4 regions of the Paenibacillus sp. FSL P2-0121 genome follow, and region 1 is predicted to be linked to each of the others. Evidence: riboswitches for the same ligand, from Rfam matches in the RefSeq annotation. Region 1 holds a riboswitch; each other region holds the start of a gene.
The links. A riboswitch is a leader RNA that binds a small molecule or an ion and turns the genes downstream of it on or off. The one in region 1 is predicted to bind cobalamin.
Positions count from the first base shown of each region.

Region 2: linked by a shared signal. The riboswitch ahead of MKY54_RS03950 (S-layer homology domain-containing protein) and the one ahead of MKY54_RS04625 (DUF4430 domain-containing protein) in region 1 are both predicted to bind cobalamin.
Region 3: linked by a shared signal. The riboswitch ahead of MKY54_RS02375 (anaerobic ribonucleoside triphosphate reductase) and the one ahead of MKY54_RS04625 (DUF4430 domain-containing protein) in region 1 are both predicted to bind cobalamin.
Region 4: linked by a shared signal. The riboswitch ahead of metE (5-methyltetrahydropteroyltriglutamate--homocysteine S-methyltransferase) and the one ahead of MKY54_RS04625 (DUF4430 domain-containing protein) in region 1 are both predicted to bind cobalamin.

Region 1 is NZ_CP150245.1:1,089,929-1,093,142, forward strand. Features, by position in the region: gene MKY54_RS04620 (glycosyltransferase) at 1-808, shown strand, start outside; cobalamin riboswitch at 936-1,139, shown strand; gene MKY54_RS04625 (DUF4430 domain-containing protein) at 1,309-3,214, shown strand, end outside.
Region 2 is NZ_CP150245.1:920,610-923,823, reverse strand. Features, by position in the region: gene MKY54_RS03950 (S-layer homology domain-containing protein) at 1-1,881, opposite strand, end outside; cobalamin riboswitch at 2,044-2,245, opposite strand; gene MKY54_RS03945 (cellulase family glycosylhydrolase) at 2,589-3,214, shown strand, end outside.
Region 3 is NZ_CP150245.1:545,530-548,743, forward strand. Features, by position in the region: gene MKY54_RS02375 (anaerobic ribonucleoside triphosphate reductase) at 1-1,706, opposite strand, end outside; cobalamin riboswitch at 1,948-2,183, opposite strand; gene MKY54_RS02380 (MTH1187 family thiamine-binding protein) at 2,562-2,870, shown strand; tRNA gene MKY54_RS02385 (tRNA-Thr) at 2,963-3,034, shown strand.
Region 4 is NZ_CP150245.1:5,040,913-5,044,126, reverse strand. Features, by position in the region: gene MKY54_RS22420 (DedA family protein) at 4-627, shown strand; gene MKY54_RS22415 (undecaprenyl-diphosphate phosphatase) at 678-1,538, shown strand; cobalamin riboswitch at 1,638-1,844, shown strand; gene metE (5-methyltetrahydropteroyltriglutamate--homocysteine S-methyltransferase) at 1,999-3,214, shown strand, end outside.

The DNA.
Region 1 (3,214 bases):
AAAGAACTATGTCGCGGCAGCTCGGCCTGCTCTGCAAAATGTGTACAATGAAGCCCGCTCCCAACTGGCTTCCCCGCTGGCGCGCTGGATCAGCCGCAGCCGATTTCGACTCTTAATCTCCGGCTCCATTACGGGTATTCTGGTGATTATTGCAATTATCGTATTCAGTATGCTGCGTCCGGATGATACGAAGACGGCTCTGCCGGGGACAAGCCCTGAGCCGACCCCTGTTCAGAGTGCAGGCAATATGCTGCCTCCAGCTTCAGTATACTTGAAGGATCAGAGCGTCGAAGGAGATAAGGGGAGCAGCATATTGGTGTTCACCTTCGCAAGTGCAGATGACTGTGTGCAGTTTCAACCGACTGAGATTAGTTTAATGTCTTCGTCTACAGAGATAGATAAAAGCTTTAAGGTCGCTGCTACGAATGGGACTTGTCCAGTGCCGTCAACGGATGGGACGGATGAGGGAAACGCTGCTGACGAGTCAGATGCCGCTGGCACTACTGGAGGAACAGCAGAAGGTGCAGATGCTACTAATGCTGTAGCTGATGCATCTCCGTCTCCTACGCCTTCCTCTAATACTGAGGACAGCACTGGGTTGCCTTCCGCAACAGCTGTGACTGAAGGTGAACAACCTTCCTATCAGGTTGAGGTTACATTGGAGCCTGGAGCGACAATTCTAGAGAAAAGTATGATCAAAGCCGGAAGATTTACATTGATCGTAGATCCCGACCCTAATATTCCACCAGCTTCTGATTCAAGTGCTGAACCCTCCCCGACTGCAAGTCCGGATGGAACAGTCGAATAACAAGCTTTCTGAACAGCAATAACTACCGGAAGGTGGCGTATTGCTGTTCATTTTTTTGCTGCCCATACTAAGCTTTTCTATAGACATGCTATGTATTAATAGATATGATTATGGATGTCAAAATAAGATACTACATACTGGAAAAGGTGCAGACTCTATCAATCTAGTCGTCTGCTTAAAAGGGAAGTCCGGTGCAAGAGTCCGGCGCGGTCCCGCCACTGTATGTGCGGAGCGTTTCTTCTATAAGCCACTGCCCCGAAGGTAGGGTGGGAAGGTGAAGAACAGCGATGAAGCATTAGCCAGGAGACCTGCCTTTTTCGTGAGCGTTTCTATTCTTCGTGGGGTAAGAATGTGGAACATATACAGATGGACTGTTGGCAGGAAGCAAGCGCCGCAGCCTCAATTTGTAATCTTCCCTGACCGCCCTCCAAAGGGGCGGTCTTTATGTTATGCGTCTTATTCCCGGCAGTACCCATTCTTATACAGAAAGAGGTTAAACAATGAAGAAAATCATGTCTTCCAAGTTTGTAGCACTTGGGCTGGCCTTATTCATGGTCATTTCAATTCTAGGAACATCTCTTGCTCCGGCGGGACAAATATTTGCAGAAGCGGGCGCTGGCGCCGGTCTGGAGGCAACTGCTGCGGAGCGGATTAATGTTGCGGATGCGACTTATGCGGCTGCAGAATATCTCTTGAAAGGTGGCGTGCAATCGGATTGGCAAGCCATTGGATTAGCGCAAGCAGGGTACAAGCTGCCGGCTAGTTACCTTTCAGAGCTTGAGAAAAAAGTAAAGGATGCAGCTGGCGATTTCACCAATGTAACCGATTATGCTCGAATCGTGCTCGCAGTGAGAGCGATTGGTGCAGATCCTACTAGCTTTGCTGGTAACGGAACGACTCCTGGCTATAATCTGATTGAGAAAATTTATAATAATAGCAAGCTCAGTGAACAGACGCTTAATAATCCGGTATATGCTTTACTTGCGCTGGATTCTGGTAAATATAATATCCCAAGTGACGCGAAATGGACGGCGGATAAGCTCCTTACGGAGATTCTCTCCAAACAGAATCCGGATGGGGGCTTTGCACTAACCTCAGGCGCAAGTGAGCCTGATATGACAGCGATAACCTTGACGGCTCTGGCGGCACATAAAAATAATCCCGAAGCCTACTTAGCAGGGCTACAAGCCGTAGCTTGGTTATCTGCAGCTCAAGATAGCCATGGGGGTTACGGTGACAGTGCTGAAAGTAGCGCACAAGCAATCCTTGGACTCACATCCTTCGGAGTTGATCCTAGTGGATTAGAATACACCAAAAACAAAGTGGATCTAATGGAGAACCTGCTCAGCTATCGTCTAGCTGATGGTAGCTTCACCCATAGCCGTGGTGGAAGCAGTAATATTCTGGCGACAGAGCAAGGGCTTCAGGCGCTGGTTGCCTATAATTTGCTGTATAAAGGAAGCAACAGTAAGCTATACGATTTTTCCAAATCCTCCATTCAGAGTTCACTCATCTACGCTCCAGTAACGATTGAGGGACCACAGGCCACGTTGGCACAAGGGTACGCCTATGCTGGCAACGCACTTGGAGCGTTAGAGAAGCTGGCGCTTCAAACGAACTTGCCGATCACGAATCCTTCGGGCAGTTATGTGACTGGCATCGGAAGTATTGCTGCTGGAAGCTTTGGTGGTTATGACGGATGGATGTATGTTGTATCGCGTGACGGAAAATGGATTAATCCCGATGTAGGCATGAGTGATTTTGTACTTAAAGATTCAGATCAGGTACTGGTTTATTATGCCGGAGACGACACTAAGCTTGTGGATTCCGTTACGCTTTCCAAAGCAAATCTTAAAGAGGGCGATTCTTTTACCGTCACTGTAACTAGTAAGACGTGGAAATGGGACGCTGCTACGAATACTTCCTCTCCTGTAACTGCAAAAGCTGCGGGTGTTCAGGTCCAAATTGGAGCTCACAAGGTAACGACGAATGCTAAAGGTGAGGCCGTATTCTCAGGAAATATGCCCGCAGGTGACTATACACTGACTGTAACTGGCTACCGTGAAGGCAAAGCCCCAACGATTGCTAAATATACAAAAGCTCTAAAAGTGATTTCTAAGAATGTAACAGCTTCGCTAACCGTTGAAGGCCCGGAAGGGTTGATTAGTGAGGGGACTTTGAAAGCCTCCAATGCCCTTGAAGCGTTGCAACAACTAGGGTCTACCGATGATTTTAAAGTAGATATCACCAAATCGTCTTATGGCAACTTTGTATCAGGTATCCATGGAGTTTCGCAAGGTACTTACGACGGATGGTGGAGCTTCGTGGTATCACGCGGCGGGGAGTGGATATATCCAAGTGTGGGTATGGATGCGTTCGAACTACAGGAATCCGATCGTGTGCTTG
Region 2 (3,214 bases), 170 kb from region 1:
GGACACAAGAGCATACGTACCTTGGTCCGTCGCCATATTGTCCACTTTGCCTGTGAGGATATGCTTAAATCCACCCTCAGGTGCAGCAAAGCTAAGTAATGCATCAATAAGCGAATTTCCACTTTTAACAAATCTAGCGTCAGTGTGCGGATCTACGCCTACACCAGTTAAGGCTACAATTACCTGCGAGATACTCTCGCTGCTAGTGCTTCCCCAGCTTGTAAATCCGCCTTGATTGTTTTGGTTATCGGACAGCCATTGGATGGCCCGATCCACGGCAGCTTTTACATCATCACGGGATGCATAATAAGGTGCAAGAGCTTGCATCGCCATCGCAGTCATATCGACATCGGCTTTGGTTACGCCTAATTCCCAGCCACCAGCTTCTGCTGTACCTTTTTTAACCTCTTTATCTAAAATGTACTGAACTAGTTTTTCTCTTGTGGTCTGTTCTGTAACTCCATCAACTACAGGGATCTCATAGTTATGGCTATCTAACGCAATCAGAGCAAAAATCGGACCATTATTGCCTTGCTTTTGGATATATTGATAATCAGCCAGTGCTTTTCTCAGATCATATCCCGCAACATTTGTGATATCTTTTCCGATAGAGGTAAGTCCTAATATTGCTCTGGAATTCTCTGTGCTTTTATTGGCGTCGAGTTTTCCATCCTCTTTAATGATTGATGCTATTTTCGTAGCTACATTGTTGTAATAAAGATCGTAATAACCGTTAGGTACTGTATAGTTCGCCCGAGCCAGAGAAAGGATTGACCATTCTCCGCTACCTGTTCCAAACGTTGGATTCTTTACAGTATTTAAAATATAAGCAAGGTTTTTATCTAACTGTTGTTTGACGGCAACTGAAGTTTCCAGTTTGTAAGTAACCTGATAAGTTACATTTGTTTTGTTTCCAGCTCCGTCAAGAGCCGTTACAGTAATTGCATTACTGCCTGAATTCAGAGTAGCTTTATACTCCCCATTTGCAGGTGATAAAGTAACTCCATTCAGCTTCACTTCTGGAGTAATGTCACTATATACATTGTCTGTGACAGCTACTTTGAAGCTTATTTCTTTATTGGATACTTCCTGTTTATCTTGTATGCCACTTACTGTAATAACAGGGGGTTCTATGTCTAATGCATTATTAAGACCGACAAGCGCATGATCTACACTTATTTGAGAGCTTGCCATGTTTTCGAGCACGGAATAGGCTTCATAAACTGCCGATTGCACTACTGGTCTGTCCAAAATAGTTTCTTTATTAGGGGCACTGTTAATCTCGGCGATTTCCGCAGTTAAAGCATCCTTATTGGCAAGTTGAACTGGGATTTCCCCCCAGCCGCCAAGATCAGAACCATAGCCATAAGTGGTGAACTGAGTTCGAATGATGTCACCGTCTTGAGGCTTATAATCGGTCATCCCAAACGGAGGAAACACATTATTTACTGCATACATCCAACCCGACATGGAGGTGTAGTCAAACTGACTTAACCACTCGGGGTCTGCTTTAGTGCCGACTGTATTCCCATCGGCTGAAATCATATCTAAAATATATTGTGGAATATTGACTTCGCTTCTGCCACTATCTTTAACTTCTGATAAATAAAAACCACTATCTATATTTCCTAAATATCTATAATTCCCATCACCTAGCGCACGTGTTATTAAAGATGCGCCATTATCGCCTTCATAAATCGGAACTTTAATAGGTTCCTTAATATACCCTTGGCCTAAGGTGAATTTCTCTACGGATACAGATACATACCCTTTAAGGGTAGAGCTTGCTCCATCTGCTTGAGCCGGGATTACACTTGTAGAGAATGTCGTAATAAATACAGCTACAATAAGTAACCACGCTAAAAACTTATTTTTCTTCATTTTTCCATAACCCTTCCCTTCATACCTATGATAAAAAACAGAATAAACTTTCTCATAACCACAAAAAAACCACTCAACATAAACGTCAAGAGGTTAAGATAGTGAACCACAGTAATAGCTGGCAAACACTATTCAAGCACCTCTCTATCGATCGTAGAGTTTGATGGTGTAACAGAAAAAGGCAGATATTCTGGCTCAAGTATCATCACCCTTGCTGCCTTCCCAGTTTCCCAGTGGCATTTTGCAAGGACTCCTCTTTCACAGCGGCGGGACCGCGCGGGATTCACACCCGCTTTCCATTTAACCAATCTATGATTGTACTTCCGCAACATTCATAGTTGGCACCTATTTCTAATTTTAAATTTTCATGCTTCATCATATCTAATATATATGCTTTTGTCATGTTATATTTCTTTTTTGTATAACGGGCAGCTAGAGATAATCCTATTGAATAACCAATTTCTACGACTAGGGGTTATTTAAATAATTTCTTTATCCAACTGTGGGGAAAATTAATTTAAATCACTAATTCTTATATGAATTTACCACAAATTAGTAAGGTACTCGCTAAGTGTATTCTATGTTAGGGTATATCAAGAAAGCGTTTACAAAAATAACACTGGAGGTGTTTGCGTTCATTTAACCACCAAGTACAGCGTCAAAGCCAGGTCCAAGCATCCTAAATTTATCTCACAAAGGAGAATTCAATGACTACGCGAATCCAGAAATCCTTCTTATCATTGACACTTGTCACCGCTCTTCTGCTCTCTCTGTTCTCATCCATGGCCGCAGCTGCAACTAAGGACGAGCAACAAGCTAAGGCAGCGCCAAAGAGTAAGATCCAATCCTATGTAGACGAAATGCAGCCCGGATGGAACCTCGGCAATACTTTAGATGCTACAGGTGAGGATGAAACCTCCTGGGGCAATCCACGTGTGACCCAAGAACTTATTAAAAAGATCGCCGCTCAAGGCTATAAAAGCATTCGGATTCCTGTGACCTGGGATACTCACATGGGTGCGGCACCAGACTATACCCTAGAAAAGGCCTACCTCGACCGTGTGGAAGAAGTTGTCGGCTGGGCACTGGACGCCAAGCTTTATGTCATGATTAATGTCCATCATGATTCCTGGCTATGGGTAAGCCATATGGAAGAAAAACACGATGAAACGCTGGCACGTTATAATGCAGCCTGGACTCAAATTGCCGATCGCTTCAAGGACAAATCCGATAAGCTGATGTTCGAGAGCATAAATGAACCTCGGTTCACCGATGGTGGAAGCACAGACGAAGCAAAAATGGAACAAATGCTTACTGAACTTAATAACTCTTT
Region 3 (3,214 bases), 540 kb from region 1:
TTTAATTCGACATAAGAAATAGCCCCGGCATTGCAGTATTCATGGAAAGGAGCTTCCAAGCTGATCTTCTGAGCAGCACCCAGATCGAAGTATACAGGGATGTGAAAAGAGTTCGTATAATATTCACGGTCGGTTACGCCCGGAATGGAACCCAGTACCTTGCGGTCAACTTTGGTGAATTTACCGGACAAACCTTCTGCTGGAGTTGCGAACAGGGTGATGTTAAGATCCAGTTCCTCACTTTTCCGATCGCAATAGTCCCGCATATGACGCACGATAGCCAGCGCCTTGGAATGAACTTCCATATCCTCGCCATGGTGTTTACCGTACATAGCTTTCATACATTCCGCCATACCGATGAAGCCAAGAGACAGACTGCCATGCTTCAGCAGATCGCCTACAGTGTCATCAGGTGCAAGGTGTTCGCCGCCTTCCCAGACGCCTTCTCGCATCATGAAATCGGAAGCTTTAGCTTTTTGTGCGGTTTGGATGTGGAAGCGATGGAGAAGTCCTTCCAGCGCAATATCCATATAATGATTTAGATCTTCATAGAAGCCAGCTTCGTCTGCGACGGTACGTCTGCCTGTTACTGTGCCGTGTGCCAGACCTAGCCGAACCAGATTCAGTGTATTAAAGGAAAGGTTGCCCTTCCCAGAGCAATGATTACGCCCAAAACGGTCACCGAGCACTCGGGTTCGGCAGCCCATTGTAGCGAACTCCGTATCAGGATCACTTGGATCATAATACTGCAAGTTGAGCGGAGCGTCCAGATTAGCGAAGTTTGGATATAGTCTGCGCGCAGAACATTCAGCTGCTTTTAGGAACAGTTCATAGTTAGGATCGCCTTGCTGTTGATTGATTCCTTGCTTGCATTTGAAGATTTGAATCGGGAACACTGGTGTTTCTCCGCTGCCAAGTCCGTTCATAGTTGCGGTTAGCAGAGAACTGATCACAAGCTGACCTTCTGGTGAAGTACAAGTACCGTAGTTGATGCTGGTAAACGGTATTTGTCCACCGGATCGGCTGGACATGGTATTCAGATTATGTACCATACTTTCAGCCGCTTGCAGGGTTTCGATTTCGGTTTCCTTTAGTGCAAAACGGAACGCTCTTGGATATGACTCCGCCAGATCGGTCCGGCTCATCGTAATCTCGCCCAAAGATTCGTCAGCTTGTCCTTCTTCAAAATAATCCAGACCCTTGCGGAACAGCTTGGCGAAGGATTTGGTTACATAAGGTGCCAGATCGTAATCGAGTTTATTGGCGGATACACCACCATATTGAGCATTTTGCTGGGATTGGAAAATAATCGCTACCAGAGACATAGCTGTCATTATTGAGTTCGGAGGACGAACGCTGCCGTTGCCGGTATTGAAACCTTCACGGAGAAGTTTATCAAACGGGATAAAAATACAGTTCGTCGTTCCAATCGCGTATTGATCCAGATCATGCACATAGACGACATTGTCATCAATAGCCTGCACTAGCTGTGGCGGCATCGTAAAATTGCGGGCGTACCATTTTGAATATTCACTGCCGAACTTGCTCATTTTACCGGAGAAACTCTCTCCATTCAAATTGGCATTCTCGCGCAATAGGTCCATATCCCGACTGTCGATAATATCCCGGCCTAAATCAATGAGCTCTTCTAAAAGAACTTCCCGTGCATTTTCTACTCCATTAAATTGTCTCTCCAACAACGTCATTGTACAGCTCTCCTCTCAGTATAAAAGAAAAACATCTATCATCAAATCCATATATCCATAAGAAGTTGGACTGCTATAAGCAGTCGTATATTTGTTCAGATTACATAAAAAAAGCATCCCCTACCCGAGGATGGCAGAAAATGCCCGATGCGTTATGTAAATATCCACACGGATATTTGCAGAGGTCTCTACGTAGATGACCGCATGCGGACACCATCCCTGTTCCTCGCAGGCATCAATAGTTGGTGTCGTCGAAACAGGTAGGTCTCCTGGCTTCCGTGGGATCTCTCGGCGCCTTCCCAAGGGTGTTCCTAACCCTCAGTGGCATTTGCCGGGAGATGTGGATTCTCAAGCTTCCCAGAAGCTTAAGAAGGCCATCCGGTTACAGTGGCGGGACCGCAGCGGATTCTCACCGCGCTTCCCTATTAAGCTCTAAATCCGGTTAAGGATCAAAGCGCCTGTCTCCACTATATTTTGTTGTCGTTAGATAAAAATAACCCAAGATGTTGTGTTTGTAAACAGTTTTTTAGAAAACCCGCGCGGGGAGCGGGTTCTTTAAAAGTACTCCACAAATGATCCACAGGCTGTCCATAAGTAATCCACAATTGATCCACAGGGAGATGCGAAATGATTCATAAATTGTCCGAAAAGATGCCACAAAGAGTCCATAAATATAGTGCAGATGACCCTAGAATTTGCTCATGAGAAAATACCCTTAGCCCAAAGTCATATTTTGGAGTAATCAGAAGAAATAGAAGAGATAAGGGAGGATAATCTTGCTTAGTTTGTGACAGAGCGGTGGAATTGTTACAATGGAAGGAGACAGCTACTATAAAATTTCGAGGAGGTATTCTCATGCCTATTGCTGAAGTTACAGTTATTCCAATTGGAACAGGCAGTACCAGTCTTAGCAGCTATGTTGCGGATATGCAGCGGGTGCTGAAGACAGTAGAAGGGATTACTTATGAACTTACGTCCATGGGGACGATCATCGAAGGGCCTCTGCAACGCATTTTTGCCGCGGTAGAAGCTTTGCATGAGTCTCCTTTTTCCGCAGGTGCAGAACGTGTCTCTACCTCACTTAAAATAGACGACCGCCGCGATAAACCCTCTACTAGCCGTGGAAAGTTAGAGTCTGTGGAGCGTAAGCTACAGGTGGATTAGCAGTTTAGAAGGGCGGAAAACAGGGAGAATAGGCTTGCGTTTCTGGCTGAAAGTTGTATAATATTTTTTGTTTGGCAGAAAAACAGCGTTAAGCTGGTGTAGCTCAGGGGTAGAGCAACGCACTCGTAATGCGTAGGCCGGGGGTTCAATTCCCTTCACCAGCATCCTTACAAAGTCGATAGTGGCGCGTGTTCCCGGGTTTTTGGAACTGCGCCTTTTTTTGTACAAGCATCAACTTCTAACATTCTTCTAACCTTTAGTCGAGTAAAGTGGGTGTCTCGTCAATTTTCTCCACTTCTTTTCGGGTTCCTAGAATAGAATCTCCGATACATCGGGGCACAGCT
Region 4 (3,214 bases), 3.0 Mb from region 1:
AAGATGCAAGCATGGATTACAGATTTTATGGAGCAGTTTGGTTACTTCGGTATTTTTCTGATGCTGGCCTTTGAAAATATATTTCCACCAATTCCTTCAGAAGTGATCCTGCCCTTTGGAGGATTTATGACCACTACGACGAGCTTAACGATCCCTGGTGTAATCATTGCTGCCACGGCTGGATCACTACTGGGTGCAGTAATTCTCTATTATATTGGCCGATTATTGGATGTGAGCCGGTTAGAGAAGCTGGTTGAACGCTGGGGGGGCCTAATTCGCGTCACTAAAAAAGATATCCACAAGGCTGACGCCTGGTTTGATAAATATGGCTATTGGACTGTATTGTTTTGTCGGATGGTTCCGCTGGTCCGCAGTCTGATTTCGATTCCGGCGGGAATGTCGGGCATGAAATTTGGAGTATTTATGATCTTCACAACGATTGGCACATTGGGATGGAATTTGCTGCTTGTGCTTATTGGCGCGGCATTGGGCGAATCCTGGGAAGACATTGCCATGTACATGGATGTGTACTCCAATGTAGTCTATGTACTAATTGCTGGCGGATTAGTTATCCTTGGGTTTCTGTACTTCCGCAAACGCAGCCGGAGAATGAACACTGAGGGCTAAGCGGGTAGTGGACTGATAATAGAAATGACTATTAAAAAGGAGGGAAACACATGGAGCTATTAACGATTATTAAAGCCATTATTTTGGGGCTTGTTGAAGGTTTAACCGAATTTGCTCCAGTATCCTCCACGGGTCATATGATTATTGTTGATGATATGTGGCTGAAATCACAGGAGTTATTTGGACAATATACGGCAAATACCTTCAAAGTAGTTATTCAACTGGGTTCAATATTAGCGGTTGTTGTGATTTTTAGAAATCGGTTCATTGATCTGTTGGGTTTAAAGCGTTTCAGCCGTAAGCAGTTGGATCCTGTAACAGAGGAGCTACCGAAGTTGGAGCAGGGCGGGCACCTCAAGCTGACTCAGGTTCTGGTAGGGTTAGTGCCTGCAGGTGTGTTAGGTGTTCTGTTTAATGATTATATTGATGAGCATTTATTCTCTACATCAACAGTGTTAATTGGTCTAGTGATTGGGGCTATATTAATGATTATTGCCGATCTGTTTGGGCCGAAGAAGATCAGAACTGAGAGTGTAGATCAGATTACATACAAACAGGCACTTGGTGTAGGTCTTGTACAGTGTTTTTCGTTATGGCCTGGATTTTCACGCTCGGGCTCGACGATTTCTGGTGGCGTACTCCTCGGGATGAGCCATCGTGCCGCTGCTGATTTTACGTTTATTATGGCAGTACCCATCATGGCAGGTGCCAGTCTGTTGTCACTGATGAAAAACTGGCAATATTTCACCATGGACGCGTTGCCGTTTTTTATTGCAGGCTTTATTAGTGCCTTCCTATTTGCGCTGTTATCGATGCGTTTCTTCTTAAAACTGATCAATCGTATCAAGCTCTTACCGTTTGCTATATACCGTATAATTCTTGCTGCTGTAGTATATTTCGTATTTTTCTAAGTCCGTTATAAGGAATCGATATAACAGAAGCCCCAGTAATCTATTGCAGATTGCTGGGGCTTTCACGTATGATGACATCAGATTAAGACACTCAAATGATGAATGATATCGGAGACAGGTGCTGACCGGAAAATAGTAATTCGGTAGACTTAATAGGGAAATTCGGTTCGAAGCCGATGCGGTCCCGCCACTGTAACGGAAGAATCTCGAGCAACAGAGGTCACTGGCAATTTACTACTGCTGGGAAGACTGCTCAAGATGTTGACGCCGCTAGCCAGGAGACCTGCCTGTTTCAACAGCACTGCTTCACCTACGGAAGATAGGGAGGTGTTAGACGTTAACCATGGGTATATCATGGGCGTCTTTCCCTTTGACTTTTTTAGGGAAGGGCGCTCTTTTTTATAGGAAAGCAAGTAGCTTTGGAGTTTGAAATAAGAGATGGAAGAGGGAGTGTATCGAGATGACGAATAAAGTAAAAGTAAGCAATCTTGGATATCCGAGAATCGGAAAGAACCGCGAGTGGAAAAAGACACTGGAAGCCTACTGGCAGGGGAAAATAAATGAGGAGCAATTCCGCTCCGAAATGGCAGCAATTCAGCTGCAGCATTTGAAGACCCAGCAAGAGGCAGGAATTGAGCTTATTCCGGTAAATGATTTTACTTTTTATGACCATGTGTTGGATACGGCTGTTATGTTTGGAATTGTACCTCCACGGTACACGTATGATGGCGGCGACATCGGGCTTGATCTTTATTTTGCAATGGCCCGTGGTAATGCTGAGGCTACTGCCTGTGAGATGACCAAATGGTTCAATACGAACTATCACTATATCGTTCCAGAGATCGGCACACAAACACCACGCCTGACTGAAAATAAACCTCTAGCGGCTTATCGTTTTGCTAAATCGCAGGCAGGGATTGAAGGTAAACCGGTACTTTTAGGTCTGTATACCTTCCTTAAGCTGTCCAAAGGTTACGCAGCGGCAGATATCGCCAAGATTGCTGCACGTTTTGTTCCAGTCTATGTTCAACTGCTACAGGAACTGAAGCAAGAAGGGGTAAGCTGGGTACAAATCGATGAGCCAGCGATTGTTACAGGCATAAGTAAAGAAGAATTAACACTGCTTAACTCGATATACACAGAAATTGCCGGCTCCGTGCCGGGCTTGAATATTATTTTACAGACGTATTTCGAAGCTGCTGAACCGTTGGAGGCACTGCTAGAGTTGCCTGTTCAAGGCTTGGGTCTTGACTTTGTGCACGATGGTGGAGCGAATCTGGCTTCTATCGAACGTCTTGGCTGGCCGAAGGACAAATGGCTGGGTGCCGGAATTATTGATGGACGGAACATCTGGCGTTCCGATTTAGACGCTAAGCTGCAACTGGTAGAAAAGCTCAGCGTTCATGTGCCGCTTGATCGTCTTATTCTTCAGCCTTCTTGCAGTCTGCTGCATGTCCCAGTCACCGTTCAAGGTGAGTTGAAGCTGAAGGCGACAGTTAAGAATGCGTTAGCTTTTGCCGATGAGAAGCTTGCAGAGCTTAGTTTGCTCGGAGCAGCCCTCGCAGATAAAGGAGAAGCTGCTAAAGCAGCGCTGGCCGCTAGTCGTGAAGCTATTGCAGCATTCCGCGCACTACCTGAGCGTGGTCGTAAGGATGTGGCGGAGCAAGTGCTTGCAC